Regions from separate parts of the uncultured Caballeronia sp. genome, predicted to be linked through region 2. Evidence: predicted binding sites of a transcription regulator. Region 2 holds the regulator's gene; the other holds the start of a gene.

Region 1 (4,658 bases), on a different contig from region 2:
CGCGCGACGAGATGGGCCAGTTGCTCAACGGTCTCGCAAAAATGCAGGCAAGTCTGGTCGACACCGTGCGCTCGGTACGTTCGGGCAGCGAGTCGATTGCATCGGCGACCAAGCAGATTGCAGCGGGCAACATCGATTTGTCGTCGCGCACGGAAGAGCAGGCGTCGGCGTTGCAGCAGACGGCGTCGAGCATGGACGAGCTGACCGGCACGGTGAAGCAGAACGCCGAGAACGCGCGTCAGGCGAGTTCGCTGGCCGCGAACGCGTCGGAGATTGCGAACAAGGGCAGCACGGTGGTCTCGCAAGTCGTCGATACCATGGGCGACATCAACCAGAGCTCGACGAAGATTGCCGACATCATCACGATCATTGAAGGCATCGCGTTCCAGACCAACATCCTGGCGTTGAACGCGGCGGTCGAAGCGGCGCGTGCGGGCGAACAGGGCCGTGGTTTCGCGGTCGTGGCGGCGGAAGTGCGCAGTCTTGCGCAACGTTCGTCGGCGGCGGCCAAGGAGATCAAGGAACTGATCAACACGTCCGTTTCGCGTGTACAGACAGGCACGACGCTGGTGGGCGACGCCGGCCGCACGATGTCCGAGATCATCGGCGCCGTGCAGCGCGTGACCGACATCATGGGCGAGATTGCAGCGGCTTCGCACGAGCAGAGCAGCGGTATCGAGCAGGTGGCGCTCGCCGTCACACAGATGGACGAAGTGACGCAACAAAACGCGGCGCTGGTGGAAGAGGCGGCGGCCGCGGCGCAATCGCTGGAAGATCAAGCGGGCGCGTTGAAGGCGGCGGTATCGGTATTTCAACTGAACGATGGCGGCGTGGAAAGCGTCAAGGTCGTCATAAAGCCGGCGCAGAAACCGACACCCCGTGCCGTTGCAACCCAGCGGCTGGCCCGGCTGAAAGCGCCGCTCGCGGGCGTGGAAAAAGCGAAGCCGGTTGCATTGGCGGGCGCGGCCGACTGGGAAGCGTTCTAAGCGGCAGTCGCCTTCTCAGCCAGGCAGCGAAACGCCAGGCTGATACGCGGACCGGCCACTTCGCTCGTCTTCGGGATGCCGTGGTTGTGCGTGAATTGCGATGCGTAACTCATCACGAGCACGCTCCCCGCATGCAGATCGACGTTGAGCGTGCGCCCCCTGCCTGATTTCGCGCGGATGCTCATGCGGCGCGTGGCGCCCAGCGAAAGAATGGCAATGGGCGCTTTCGCCACGAGCCCCTTGGTGTGGTCGTTGTGCGGCGCGACGCTGTCGTTGCCGTCACGATACAGATTCAACCCGACGCTGTTGAACGCCGCGCCGACGGTCGACCGGACCTGTTCCGCCGCCTGCAGCAGCGGCGCGGGCAGGTCGGCGGCATCGAGCGAAAAATGCGCCATCAGGCGTGGCACATCGACCTCGCGCTCGTACATCATGCGGCGCTGGTTGCTCCAGATCACGCCATCGAGCGCTTGCTCGAACCACGCTTGCGCCGTGGCGGGCGACACCACACCGGGCAGATAGCGAATCCCGCTTTCGGCGTCATCGATGAGATCGAGCGGCACGGGATCGAACAAATCGTTCTGATACACGATATTTCCTCAATCCGCCGAAAACGGCAGTTCCCCCTGGACGGCGATCGGCTCGGCGACATACGACCCCGCTGGCACCAGCGCCGTCACACGCACCCCCAGCAAACGCAAACGCCGGTCGAGCGGCACGCGCCGCAGGCATTCGGTGGCGGCGCGGCGGATATCGGTGGCGTCGGCCGTGGGCGCGGGCACCGTCAGGTCGCGCGTGACCGTGCTGAAGTCGTTGTAACGCAGCTTGATGCCAACCGTGCGGCCTTCGTAGCCTTTGCGCCGCAAGTCGTCGGCCACCCGCGTGCATAAATCCGTGAACGCCGCCGACAACGTGCTGCGATCCTGGCGCGGGTGAAGGTCGCGCTCGAACGTGGTTTCGCGGCTCATCGACTTGGGTTCCGAACTCACGACCACCGGCCGTTCGTCCTCACCTTGCGCGACTTCCACGAGCCACGCCGAATAGCTTCGCCCGAAGGTAGCCTGGAGCAGTTCCGGGTCCGCACGGGCCAGATCGCCGACCGTTTCTATGCCGATGCCGGCCAGCTTTTCGGTCGCCTTCGGCCCGATGCCGTTGACCTTGCGTACTGCCAGCGGCCAGATCCTCAGCGGGATATCGGCGGCGGTGAGGATGGTGAGGCCATCGGGCTTGTCCAGTTCCGATCCGATCTTCGCTAGCAGCTTGTTCGGCGCGACGCTGATCGAGCACGACAGGGCGGTTGCGTCCCGCACGGCCTGCTTGATGCGCGCGGCGGTGTCGGCAGGGTCGCCCGGCAAATCCGTCAGATCGATATAGATTTCGTCGATACCGCGATTCTCGATTTGCGTGGTGAACGTGGCAACGGCTGCCTTGAAAAGCCGCGAATAATGCCGGTACGAATCGAAATCCGTGGGCAGCAAGAAGGCGTCCGGCGCGAGTTGCGCCGCTTTCATCATGCCCATGGCCGAAAACACACCGAGCGCCCGGGCCTCGTAAGTGGAAGTCGTTACCACGCCCCGGCCGGCGTAATCGCGCAGCCGGACGAAACGGCGGCTGCCGTCGGGCAGGGTTTGCGGCGTGGCGTTCCGGCCGCCGCCAATCACAACGGGCTGGCCGCGCAGTTCGGGATAGCGCAACAATTCGACGGACGCATAGAACGCGTCCATGTCGAGATGCGCGATACGGCGCGTGGTCACGACGGCGCTCCAGGATCGGACATGACATCGATAGCTGTATGGATATACAGTATCTTACATCGAAATGGCCTGGCGTCGCCGGGTTCCTTGCTGGGACAACGCTTATTGAAACGGTGAAAGCGCGTGTATAGGTCTATGATTACTCGTCTAATTTATGTCTATAGCCGGGTCCTGACCCGCCCTGGCTGCTAGATGGATTCACTCGAAGATTCAAGTAAATGACCACACAAGAAACCACCGCAGGCTTCTCCGACGAACGGCGCTTCGAGCTGCTGGTGAGCAACGTCAGTGACTACGCAATCTACATGCTCGACCTGAGCGGTCGCATCAACAGTTGGAACGCCGGCGCTCAACGGTTCAAGGGCTACACGGCCAGCGAGATCATCGGCAAGCATTTCTCTCTTTTCTATACCCCGGAAGACCAGCAAAACAACAGGCCCGCTCGCGCCCTGCGCACGGCGCGCGAAGAAGGCCGTTTCGAAGACGAGGGCTGGCGGGTGCGCAAGGACGGCACCCGTTTCTGGGCGAACGTCGTGATCGATCCGATACGCGACCCCGAGGGCAATCTGGTCGGCTTCGCCAAGGTCACGCGCGATATCACCGAACGCAAGGCGGCCGAGGAAGCCTTGCGCGGAAGCGAAGAACGGTTTCGCCTGCTCGTGCAGGGCGTGACGGATTACGCCATTTACATGCTGGCGCCGGACGGTGTGGTCACGAACTGGAATTCGGGGGCCGAGCGCATCAAGGGATACACGCACGACGAGATCGTAGGCCAGCACTTCTCCTGCTTCTATACACCCGAGGATCGCCAGGCCGGCTCTCCTGCAAAAACGCTCGCAGCGGCTGCATCGGTGGGGAGGTTCGAGCAGGAAGGCTGGCGAGTCAGAAAAGATGGGACGCGGTTCTGGGCGCACGTTGTAGTCGATGCAGTCCATGACGATCATCAGAAACTGATCGGCTTCGCCAAGATCACGCGCGACGTCACCGAGCGCAAGTTGGCCGCAGAGGCGCTCGAGCGCGCCAACGCCGCACTGTTCCAGTCGCAAAAGATGGAGGCAGTCGGGCAGCTGACCGGCGGTATCGCGCATGATTTCAACAATCTGCTGACCGTCCTGTCGAGCAGCATGGACCTGTTGACCATGCGTCTGAGCAACCCATCGGACATCCGTATTCTCGATACCATGCGCCGCGCCGTCGAACGTGGCGCGACCCTCACGCAGCAGCTCTTGTCGTTTGCGCGCAAGCAGCCGCTGCAAGTCCAGAACTGCGACCTCAACGTGGTGATTGCCGGTTTCGAAGCGGTGCTCAAGCGCGCGGGCAACTCGAGTATCGAGATTGACTTTGCCTATGTGCCGGAACTGCGGATGGTCGCAATCGATGTTGCGCGGTTCGAGGCGGCGTTGCTCAACCTGGTGGTCAACGCGCGCGACGCGATGCCCGAGGGCGGCAAGATCATCGTGGCGGTGAACAACGCGGATCTCAAGGACGGCGATGTCGGCACACTCAAGGCCGGCGCTTTCATAGCGGTCACCGTCAGCGATACCGGAACGGGCATGGCGGAGCGCGTCATTGCGCGTGCGTTCGAGCCGTTCTTCACGACCAAGGAAGTAGGCAAGGGCTCCGGGCTCGGCTTGAGTCAGGTGTATGGTTTCATAGCGCAGTCGGGCGGCGAGGTGCAGATCGACAGCAAAGAGGGGCAGGGCACCACGATCCGGCTGTATCTGCCGGCCATCGAGGACAGCGCGGTGGAGTCGAAAAGCGCGCCCGCGGCATCGCAAGAGATGATCCTCATGGTCGATGACGAACCGGACGTGCTCGACATAGGCGCGGAGTTGTGCAGGTCGATCGGCTATCAGGTCCTGACGGCGAACAACGCGAAGGAAGCGCTGGAGATGCTGAACCGGAGCGCCAACATTTC
Region 2 (11,785 bases):
TCGGTGTCGCCGGTGCGATCAGGCTCATCACCGCCAGCGATATCGCCGCGATGACGCCGTTCACGATCAGCACCGAACGAAAGCCGTAGCGCCGGACGATCGGCGTGGTGACGAGTTTCATCGATAAATTGCCGGCGAAGACAGACAATGTCAGCAGCCCGGATTCAAACGCGTTCAGCCCGAAGCCGACCTGGAACATCAGCGGCAATAGAAAAGGCACGGCGCTGATCGATACGCGAAAGAGCGAACCGCCGCCCATCGCGACCGCGAATGTCCGGATTCGCAAGGACTTGAGATCGACGACGGGCTCCGGCGTGCGCCGCAGATGCAGCCACGCGGCCACGCTCGCCAGCACGCCCGCGGTGATCAACGCTCCCGTTAAGAACCACGGCGTGTCGTTCCGGCCAATCAGTTCCATCGCGTAGAGCAAAGTCGTGCAGGCGAGGCCGCACAGCATGAAGCCCGCGAAATCGAAGCGGCGCCCGGCCTGTTCGCGGGTGTTGTCGAGATAACGAAGCGCCAGCGCGAACCCAATGATTCCCAGCGGCAAGTTGAGGTAAAAAATCCATCGCCACGATGAATACGTCGTGATGAACCCGCCCAACGGTGGCCCGATCACCGGCGCGACAAGACCCGGCCACGTGATGATCGAGATCGCGCGCATCAGGCCGTCCTTCGGCGTCGCGCGCAACACGGCGAGCCGGCCGACCGGCACCATCATCGCGCCTCCGATGCCTTGCAGCACGCGCGCAGCGGTGAACATCGGCAAGGTGGACGTCATGCCGCACAACACCGAGGCCACCGTGAACACGGCAATCGCGCTGCCAAATATGGTGCGAAGGCCGAAGCGGTCGGCGGCCCAGCCGCTGATCGGGATGAACACGGCAAGCGTCAGCAGGTACGAGGTGATGCCAAGGCTGAGATCGACAGGATGCAGGCCGAACGATTGCGCCATCTGCGGCAGTGCCGTGGCGATGATCGTGCCGTCGAGATTCTCCATGAAGAATGTCGCCGCGACCAGCATCACGATGACCGACGAACCACGCGGGTTCGTCCGCTGCGATGCGTCGCGGGTGAGATCGGGGGCCTGCATCAAAGGCGTACTCCTGTGGCGGTTACGGTCTCGGCTGCTCGTGTAAGGCAATGAAAAGCTGATCGGAAGCTTGGCGCAATCCAGCGGGCAGTCACTGCAGCAAGGCCCGCGCTATGGTAGCGTCAGCGTTTGGCCGAAGGTCTCGAAACGACGGCCCGACACCTGAACATGACCATAGGAAAGCATACGATGGAGTACCGGAAACTCGGTGGAACGGATATCAATGTCAGTCTGATCGGACTGGGCACGATGACCTGGGGCGAACAGAACACGGAAGCCGAGGCACACGCGCAAATCGATGCCGCGCTCGGCGCCGGCATCAACCTGATCGACGCCGCCGAAATGTATCCGGTGCCGCCGCGCCCTGAAACACAGGGGCGCACGGAAGAGTACATCGGCACGTGGCTGCATGCGCATCCGGCCGAGCGCGAGAAGATCGTGCTCGCCACGAAGATCGCCGGACCGGCGCGTCAGCCGCATAACCCGCGTCACATTCGCGGCGAAGGCAATCAGTTCGACCGGAAGAACCTGACCGAAGCCATCGATTCAAGCCTCACACGGCTGCAGACGGACTACATCGACCTGTATCAGTTGCACTGGCCGGACCGCAGCACCATGACGTTCGGCCGCGCCAATTATCCGTGGATCGAAGATGAATATACGGTGCCCATCGAAGAGACGTTGAGCGTGCTCGGCGAGTTCGTGAAGGCGGGCAAGATCCGGCACGTGGGAGTATCGAACGAGACGCCCTGGGGTGTCGCCCAGTTCCTCAACGCCGCCGATAAACACGGCCTGCCGCGCATTGTCAGCATTCAGAATCCATATAGCCTGGTGAACCGCACGTTCGAAGCAGGGCTTTCGGAATTCACCCACAAGGAAGGCGTGGGCCTGCTCGCCTATTCGCCGATGGCCTTCGGCTGGCTGTCCGGCAAATACGAAGGCGGCGCGCGTCCGGACGGCGCGCGGATCACGTTATTCGAGCGTTTCCAGCGTTACAGCAAGCCGCACGCGGTAAAGGCGGTCAGCGCCTACGTGGAACTCGCCCGGCGTCATGGCCTGAGTCCGGCGCAGCTTTCGCTCGCATTCGTGAATAGCCGGCCGTTCACGACCAGCACGCTGATCGGCGCGACCACCCTTGCGCAGTTGCACGAGAACATCGGCAGCGTGGACGTGAAATTGTCGGACGAGATCCTGGCTGAAATCGACGCCATTCACGAGCTTCAGCCTAACCCCGCGCCTTGATAGGTTCACCGAAAAGTGTCATGCATGGCCGTTATCCTGACGGGTAGCGGTCATCGAACGGCCACGAAAAATTACCGTTTGCGTTCGTTTTTGCAAGGTTTCAAGCGTACAGTTGTCGTCTCAAACAGTATCGTAACCGTCTGTCATAAGCCGCGCCGGGCCTTTGGCGGCGCGCGCTTCGTTGTTCTTTGGTGACGCGCCAGTTCCCATGGCACTACACTTGCTCGAAGGACCCGGTTGCCCGCTGTGGCGCCTCTCGTGCCTCAGCGCGCCCTACGCAAAAGGAGTCGTCGCTCATGCCGCAAACCCCCTCGAACTCGTCGGATCTAGACACACTCGCCATCAATACCATCCGCACGCTGTCCATGGATGCCGTGCAAAAGGCCAATTCGGGGCACCCCGGAACGCCTATGGCGCTTGCGCCCGTTGGTTTTCACCTGTGGCAAAACCACCTTCGCTACGACCCGACTGAGCCGCTGTGGCCCAACCGCGACCGCTTTGTATTGTCGGTCGGTCATGCTTCCATGCTGCTTTATTCGCTGCTGCACCTGACCGGTGTCAAGGCAGTCGATCATGCTGGCAAGGCGACCGGCGACCCCGCCGTATCGCTGGATGACATCAAGCATTTCCGGCAGTTGGACAGCAAGACGCCGGGCCACCCGGAATACCGCATGACCACGGGCGTCGAGACCACCACCGGTCCGCTCGGGCAAGGTCTGGGAAACAGCGTTGGCATGGCAATGGCCGCGCGCTGGTACGAGGCGCATTTCAACAAGCCGGACGCAAAGATTTTCGACTATCGCGTGTACACGCTGTGTGGCGACGGCGACATGATGGAAGGCATCTCGCACGAAGCTGCATCCATGGCCGGGCACCTGAAGTTGTCCAACCTGATCTGGATCTACGACAGCAACCGCGTGACCATTGAAGGGCATACGGACCTGGCGTATAGCGATGACGTGGAAACGCGTTTCAAGGGCTATCACTGGAACACGCTGCACGTGGACGACGCCAACGATGCCGGCGCGCTCGAAGCAGCGCTGAACCAGGCGAAGGCGAGCACTGACAAGCCGACGCTGATCGTGGTGAAGAGCATTATTGGCTGGGGCGCACCGCACAAGCAGGACACGTCGGCGGCGCATGGCGAACCGCTGGGTGTCGATGAAATCAAGCTCGCAAAGAAGTTCTACGGCTGGCCGGAAGATTCGAGTTTCCTCGTGCCGGACGGCGTCTACAAGCATTTCGACGAAGGCATCGGTGCACGCGGCAAAGCTGCACGTGAGGCGTGGCAAAAAAGTTTCGATGATTACTCGAAGAAATACCCCGACCTCGCGAAGGAGTTCACGCAGATCGAGGAGCACGAGCTGCCGGAAGGCTGGGACGCCGATATTCCGGTGTTCGATGCCGACGCCAAGGGCGTGGCATCGCGCGAGTCGTCGGGCAAGGTCCTGAACGCCATCGCCAAGCGGATTCCGTGGATGATCGGCGGTTCGGCGGACTTGTCGCCGTCGACCAAGACCGATCTGAAGTTCGAAGGCGCGGGCAGTTTCGAGTATGACAACTACGCCGGCAGGAACCTGCACTTCGGCATTCGCGAACACGTGATGGGCGCGATCTGCAATGGCCTGGCGTTATCGAACTTGCGGCCTTATGGTTCGACCTTCCTGATTTTCAGCGACTACATGAAGCCGCCTATCCGCCTGTCCGCGATCATGGAAGTGCCGGTGGTCTACGTGTTCACGCACGATTCCATTGGCGTGGGCGAGGATGGTCCGACGCACCAGCCGATCGAACAGCTGGCTTCGTTGCGTGGCGTGCCGGGATTGAGCACCTTCCGTCCGGGCGATGCCAACGAAGTCGGCGAAGCGTGGCGCTTTGCGTTGAACCAACCGCAGACGCCGGCTTGTATCGTGGTATCGCGTCAGCCCATGCCGACGTTCGACCGTACGAAATACGCATCGGCGAAGGGCGTGCACAAGGGCGCCTACATTCTCGCCGATGCCGAAAACGGCAAGAAGCCTGAAGTCATCCTGATGGGGACGGGCACGGAAGTGGGCGTGTGTATCGAGACATATGAAAAGCTCAAGGCGGAAGGCATCGCCGCGCGCGTTGTCTCCATGCCGTCATGGGATGTATTCGAGAAACAGGACAGCGACTACAAGGATTCCGTGCTGCCGCCGGACGTCGATGCCCGGGTGTGCGTGGAACAGGCCGGTTCGCTCGGCTGGGATCGTTATGTCGGCCGTCTCGGCTCCGAGATCGTCATGCATACATTCGGAGCATCAGCGCCGCTTGCCGACTTGAAGAAAAAGTTCGGCTTCACGCCGGAGCACGTCTACGGCGAAGCCAAAAAGCAGATCGAACGCGTCAAAACCAGCCATAAGGAGTAAGCCGTCATGCAGATAGGAATCGTTGGACTCGGCAGGATGGGCGCAAACATCGCACGCCGCCTCATGCGCGGCAAGCAAACGTGCGTGGTGTACGACCACAACCCGGACGCGACTCAAGCCGTGGTTGCCGACGGCGCGACAGGATCAAGCGACCTCGGCGACCTGGTGAAGAAGCTCGAAGCGCCGCGAACCGTCTGGCTGATGTTGCCGGCGGGCAAGATCACCGAAGATTCCATGAACGATCTCTACGAGATCCTGGAAGCGGGTGACACGATCATCGACGGCGGCAACAGCTTCTACAAGGACGACATCATCCACGCGGCGAAGCTCAAGCAGAAGGGCATTCATTTCGTCGATGTCGGTACGTCCGGCGGCGTCTGGGGCTTGGAACGCGGCTATTGCATGATGATCGGCGGCGAGCAGGATGTGGTGCAGCGGCTCGATCCCATCTTCTCCGTGCTGGCTCCGGGACGCGGCGACATTCCTGAGACGCCCAATCGCGAAGGTCGCGATGCACGCGTCGAAAATGGCTATATGTATGTCGGGCCGGTCGGTTCGGGACACTTCGTGAAGATGGTGCATAACGGTATCGAGTACGGGTTGATGCAGGCGTATGCCGAAGGGTTCGATATCCTGAAACATAAGTCATCGACTGATTTGCCCGAGGCGCAGCGCTACGATCTCGATCTCGCCGATGTCGCCGAAGTCTGGCGGCGCGGTAGCGTAGTGTCGTCATGGCTGCTCGATCTGACGGCGGGCGCGCTGGCGGGCAACGGAACGCTCGACAAATACTCGGCCGAAGTTGCCGATAGCGGTGAAGGCCGCTGGACCATTGAGGCGGCGATCGAGGAAGCAGTGCCGGCGCAGGTGTTGTCGGCGGCGCTTTACTCGCGCTTCCGTTCTCGCGACGGCAATTCGTTCGCCGACAGGATGTTGTCGGCAATGCGCTTTGGGTTCGGCGGTCACAAGGAGTTCACGCCGGGTTTGAAGTGAGAGTGTGACTGGCAGTTGGAAAGCCGCTCGAGCGCCAGGCTGAGCGGCTTTTTTTTATCAGCGCATCATGCGCCGGCGGAACAGAATCGCGCAGAGGAAAAACGGGACGATTGCATAAGCCAGAAGCACTGCAACGTGCAGAACGACATGCTCTGGCGGACGATCCAGCATCGCGGGCCGGATCAACGCAACCGCGTGCGATAACGGCAACAACAACGAGACATGCTGGGCGAGCGCCGGCAATTGCGTCAGCGGGAAAAACACGCCCGAGAGCAACAACATGGGCGTGAGCGCGAGCGTCTGGTAGAACATGAAAAAGTCATAGCTCGGCGCGAGCGCGGTCACGATCATCGCCGTGCTGGAAAACGCCAGACCGGTCAGGACGATGACGGGCAGCGCGTAAAGCATCGATGGAAAACTCGCGTACCCGAGCACGCCGGCGACCAGCATGATCGCCACGCCCGAGAGCACCGACTTGCTCGCCGCCCATACGATCTCGGCCAGCACGATATCGCCGAGCGTCAAAGGTGTATGCATGATCGCTTCCCACGTGCGCTGGACGTGCATACGCGAAAAGCCGGAATACATGGCCTCGAAGCTCGCCGACATCATCACGCTCGACGCAACCGTGCCCGCCGCCAGGAACGCGATGTACGAAACACCGTCCACATGACCGACCATCAGTCCGAGCCCGAGGCCCAGGCCGAACAAATAGATCATGGGATCGGCGAGATTACCGAACATCGACGCAATCGCGAGTTTCTTCCAGACGAGATAGTTTCGCCGCCAGACCGAAATCCAGTTCGATGCGTTCGCCGGCATGGACGACAGGAACGGCTCGTCCGCGCGCTTCTGTTCGACAGTCCGGGGCGCGCTTGCGGCGCTTGTTTGCGGTTCGCTCGCCATTGCTTAGTCCACCATCTCGCGCCCGGTCAGGCGCAAAAACACATCTTCGAGATTCGCCGGGCGGTGCAGGTAACGCACGCCCGGCCGCCCCTTTACTCGCTGATGCACGGGGGCGGGGTCATCGACGTAACAAAACAGCGTTTCGCCGCTTATTTCCATCCGCCCGGCAAACGGCGTGAGCTCGTCCCGCAGTGCTTGCGGATCAGGCCCGTAGATTTCGATGACGTCGCAACCAATCACCCGTTCGATCAGCTCATCGGGTTTGCCTTCCGCCACCTTGCGTCCTTCCTCGATCACGCACAGCCGGTCGCAAAGCCGTTCGGCTTCCTCCATGAAGTGCGTTGTGAGCAGAATCGTCTTGCCGCGCGCGAGCAGCGAGCGCAAACGCTCCCAGATCAGGTGACGCGCCTGGGGATCGAGGCCTGTGGTCGGTTCGTCCATGACCAGAACGTCGGGATCGTTCACGAGCGCGCGGGCAAGCGTCAATCGCCGCTTCATGCCGCCCGACAACTCGCCGACGCGCGCATTCGCCTTGCTTTCCAGCCGCGCAAATTCCAGCAGCGACGGAACCACGGCTTCAATCTCGCGCCCGCTCATGCCGAAATAGCGGCCGAAGATCAGCAGGTTTTCGCGAACGGTGAAATCGGGGTCGAGATTGTCGAATTGGGGAACCACACCCACGCGGCGCCGTGCGAAGCGCGCGCGGGATGGAATGGGTTCACTGACCAGATTGATGGTGCCGGCGTCTGGTGCGGCCAGTCCGAGCAGCATCTTGAGCGTGGTTGTCTTGCCCGCGCCGTTCGGCCCCAGCAGTCCGAAACACTCTCCCGGCTGCACGTGGAACGACAAGCCATTGACGACGGTCTTGTCGCCGTAGTGTTTCCGGACATCGATGAACTCGATAGCCGGAGTCGCCGGCGCGTGGTCCGCGGCGGGCGTGTCGTCGGGTAACACTGCTGCATCTGCCATGCGTAGGAACTCGCCGTCGCGTCAGGAAACAAGCTGCCTAGTTTAATCGATTGCACCAGCGCGGCGCGTCGCCGCTATTGCCTGCACTGCCGATGCGCATCCTCGCTTGAGTACGGTTGCGCCAAGATTGCGGCAAGAGGCGGTCAATGTCCGGAATGCCCGCCCAGCAAGGAGCCGCAGGCGCTGGCACGCCGCACGCTTGACGTTTTTCCGGCGGCGCACATGCATTAGCGTTTTCCATCGTTGCAAGCGATTTGGCAACGCACCATGATGACGGCAACGCCACTCGCGTCATGTTGCCCGATGGCACGGGGCAACACGCGCAATACGTTGAAGACTGTTTTTTTCGATGCCCTTTGCTGCCACGAGCAGCGCGGAGAACCACCATGGCAAGCTACCGAAAAATCCTGCTGTGCTACGACGGCTCCCGCGAAGGACGCAAGGCGTTACGCGACGGCGCAAATCTCGCGCTCGAGCTGAAAGCCGAAACCCATCTGCTGGCCGTTGTCGATATGCGTTCGAGCATCGCGCAAAGCGCGGGCCTCCTCACCGACATGGCCTGCGGGCGCTTTGAAGACGCGGCCCGCGACATCCTGCACGAAGGCGTGGATTGGCTGACCGAGCGTGGTGTACATGCCGAGGGTCATTTTGCGTTCGGGCATCCTATCGATGAGATTGCCGGGCTTGCGCAAAGTCTTCAGGTGGATCTGGTCGTGGTGGGACACCGTTGCCGCACCGGGCTGGCGCGGTGGTGGATGGGCGCGGGGAACACGCCGCTGATGGACCGCGTGTCGTGCAGCATTCTGGTGGCCGTGTCGCCGACCGGATCGACGGCCGAGCAGGAAGATGCCGCCCACGCCGCAGTCCCCGTCAAGGCCGAAGTGAGTGTGTGAGGATGCAGGGCGTCAAGGTACCTGAAGCCCGGTTCATCCGTTCAACTCGATGCCGACCAGCTTCCACGAGAACAGGCCGTATCGTTTGAGAATGGCCGAATAGCGCGCGTCACCGGCGCCGTGCCGGTAGTTCACCGTGAACGTGTCGAAGCTTCTATAACCCGCCGTTGTTTGTGGCGGCTGCTTGGGCGCCGGTTGCGCCGGCGCGCTCGTGACAGGCGGAGATTGCTGTGCGCTGGGTGCCGTGCCAGGTGTGGCGGAATCGGGCGAGGGCGGAGCCGGCGGTTTCTCGCCGGGATCGCCTCGCGGCGGTATGCCGTTCAGGATTGCCGCCACGCCATCCGGCGTTGCGTACGAATCCACGAGTGGACCGATCAGCGCGGCGCCAATCATTGCGCCCAGCAACGCCAGCGGATTGCCGCTTTTACGTACATCGATCTTCCGGGTAAGCAGTTGCCCGACTTGTTCCTTCAGACTCTCTCGCAGCAGCGGAAAATCCACGTACGCGTTCACCGTCTCGGCATCGCGCGTATCGGCGGCGCGTTTCATGCGGTCCAGCGCAATATAAGGTGATGCGTAAAGTAGTCCGAGCGCTGCGACGGCCGCAATTACGATCAGTGCGGTCAGAACGGATTTGCTGATGCGAGACATACGTCAGGGTGCCTTCGTGAGTTCGAGGTGATTGACGACGACCAACTGACAACCAATCTCAATTGACCGCGCCGTCACGAAATCTATCCCTCAAACTCGAACAATCACGAGGATTACCTGAAGTTCACGCAAGAAGACCGCCTTCGACACCCGCGCGTTCTTCGTCGATATAACGGTCGATCATGCGCGAAACCGCTTCAATGTTGCCCACCATGATCACGCGCGATTCGCCTCGATAAACCCGCACCGGCGCACGGCGCTCGGCTTGCGCATGAACCGACGCGCTGAGCGACACCCGTGCAAACGCAGGTTGCCGCGAAGGCAGCACAGGCGGTTCGTCGAACATGTCCGGCGTGTTTGTGTCCTTCCGTATCTTGCAGGAGATCAGCGCGCGCAGATGACGAAAGCGGCCGAACTCGCGGAATTGCCTGAATGAAAGCGGCGACCGTGCTGCGGGCGCGAAAGAAGCTGACGCAGCCGACGAAGCAGATAAAAACGAGGCAGAAAACAGGCGGGCAAATCGTTCCATGATGTTTCTCCGTGAACAATAGGGTGCGCGCCGGTTCATCGCGGATGCGATGTCCGTCACGCTTTATAAGGCCGGAAATTCAACCGCGGCGCGGCTGGTAGCGGGAGCGCCCGCCGCCGCAGAGCGGATCAGAAAGCAGCAATCAAAAGACGAGAATCAGAGCGTGACCATCAAGCCGGCCGCGCTCGAAGCACATCACAATTCGCCGGATCGGATCAGTCCGACAGCGATACCTTCAAGTGCGAATTCGTCGCTACCCGAAGCCACGAAGATGTTTTCGTAATCGGGATTCTCGGCGATCAGTTCGACGCCGTCCGGGCGACGCTTCCAGCGTTTCACCGTCACGTCGTCACCGAGCCGCGCGACGACGATCTGGCCGTCTTTTGCCTCGTTCTTCTTCTGCACTGCGAGCAGGTCACCGTCGAAGATGCCGGCGTCGCGCATGGAAAGCCCGCGAACCTTCAACAGGTAGTCGGGCTTGCTCGAGAACAGTGCCGGGTCACAAGCGAAGTGCTGCGAGATATGTTCCTGCGCAAGGATCGGGCTGCCTGCAGCCACGCGCCCAACCAGCGGCAGGGACAATTGCATGATGCTCGCGTGCGGCAATGTGAACTGATGCGGTCCGTCATCAGGACCTGGCTGGTTCAGCAACCGGATGCCGCGTGAGGAACCCGCCGCCAGCTCGATCACGCCTTTACGGGCCAGCGCACGGAGATGCTCTTCGGCGGAATTGGCCGAACTGAAACCGAGTTCTGCCGCGATCTCGGCGCGCGTGGGCGGAAATCCCGTGCGCTCGATTGCGCGCTGGATCAGTTCGAAAACCTCTTGCTGCCGCGCAGTCAGTTTGCTTGTCTTGGTCACGTGCTTTAGCCCCTTGTCTGGTCCGCCACCCACTGTATGGATGAACAGATGCCTGTAGTTTTATACAGTATTCGCCGCTTTTCAAGCTTTACTTTAAGTTCGGCGTCGTCCAGACCACACAGAGGGCGGAAACAGGCTGCTCCAACACCCGTTTAGCGGTCGCAACGCCGCTGCCAGCCTTCATTAGCACTTTTTGATCTAAAAACATGAAGAACAATTATTTTTAATAATGAAAGGCCGTCGATAGACTCAGCCCATCGAATACCATAAGACGGAGAACGGGGAATGTTGAGTCGTAGATCGGGGTGGGGCGTGCGTGCCAGGAAACTGCTCGCAACGGCGGTTATCGGGGCTGCGTCGGGAATCGGGATGATCGCGCAAGCGCACGCCGATACGTCGTTTCTCAACGTGTCGTACGACCCGACGCGCGAGTTGTATCAGGACTTCAACCAGGCTTTTGGCAAGAAATGGAAGGCCGAGACCGGCGAGACGGTCACGTTCAAGCAGTCGCACGGTGGGTCGGGCGGTCAGGCGCGCTCGGTTCTGGATGGCTTGCAGGCTGACGTGGTAACGCTGGCGCTGGCTTATGACATCGATGCATTGTCGGCCAAGGGTCTGGTCGCGCAGGACTGGCAGAAGCGTTTGCCGGACAACGCGTCGCCTTATACATCGACTATCGTGTTCCTCGTTCGTAAGGGCAACCCCAAGCAGGTCAAGGACTGGCCGGATCTGCTGAAGCCGGGTGTATCGATTGTGACGCCGAATCCGAAGACTTCCGGCGGCGCGCGCTGGAACTACCTCGCGGCATGGGCATACGCCGAACATTTGCCAGGTGGCAATGCGACGACCGCCAAGGATTTCGTGACCAAGCTCTATAAGAACGCCGGCGTGCTCGACTCAGGCGCGCGTGGCGCCACCACGAGCTTCGTGCAACGCGGTCAGGGCGACGTGCTGATCGCCTGGGAAAACGAGGCGTTCCTGTCGCTGAAGGAATTCGGCGCGGACAAATTCGAGATCGTGGTGCCCTCGGTGAGCATTCTGGCTGAGCCGCCGGTGGCCGTCGTCGACAAGGTCGTCGACCGTCATGGCACACGCAAGCTGGCCGAGGCTTACCTCAAGTACTTGTATAGCGAGGAAGGGCAGGAGATTGCGGCGCGCAATTTTTATCGTCCGCGTTCGACAACGGTTCCGGCCGCGCTCACCAAGCAGTTCCCGAAGATCAAGCTGTACACCATCGATGATTCGTTCGGCGGCTGGA

Evidence for each region. Region 2 encodes LexA, which represses DNA repair genes until DNA is damaged. Its sites were predicted from a motif close to ACTGTATNNNNATACAGT; they were not measured.
Region 1: the regulator LexA is predicted to act here: its motif matches at 2,774-2,791, upstream of dinB (DNA polymerase IV).

What each region holds. Positions count from the first base shown of each region.
Region 1 covers NZ_CAXTGZ010000453.1:156-4,813, reverse strand. Annotated here, with positions in the region: partial or broken gene ACFFAR_RS24450 (methyl-accepting chemotaxis protein) at 1-986, shown strand, start outside; gene ACFFAR_RS24445 (alpha-ketoglutarate-dependent dioxygenase AlkB) at 983-1,579, opposite strand; gene dinB (DNA polymerase IV) at 1,586-2,740, opposite strand; partial or broken gene ACFFAR_RS24435 (PAS domain S-box protein) at 2,959-4,658, shown strand, end outside.
Region 2 covers NZ_CAXTGZ010000128.1:1,711-13,495, forward strand. Annotated here, with positions in the region: gene ACFFAR_RS11300 (MFS transporter) at 1-1,093, opposite strand, end outside; gene ACFFAR_RS11305 (NADP(H)-dependent aldo-keto reductase) at 1,283-2,335, shown strand; gene tkt (transketolase) at 2,632-4,725, shown strand; gene gnd (phosphogluconate dehydrogenase (NAD(+)-dependent, decarboxylating)) at 4,732-5,718, shown strand; gene ACFFAR_RS11320 (ABC transporter permease) at 5,776-6,540, opposite strand; gene nodI (nodulation factor ABC transporter ATP-binding protein NodI) at 6,628-7,593, opposite strand; gene ACFFAR_RS11330 (universal stress protein) at 7,980-8,486, shown strand; gene ACFFAR_RS11335 (DUF2939 domain-containing protein) at 8,520-9,137, opposite strand; gene ACFFAR_RS11340 (hypothetical protein) at 9,262-9,666, opposite strand; gene lexA (transcriptional repressor LexA) at 9,862-10,527, opposite strand; partial or broken gene ACFFAR_RS11350 (sulfate ABC transporter substrate-binding protein) at 10,813-11,785, shown strand, end outside.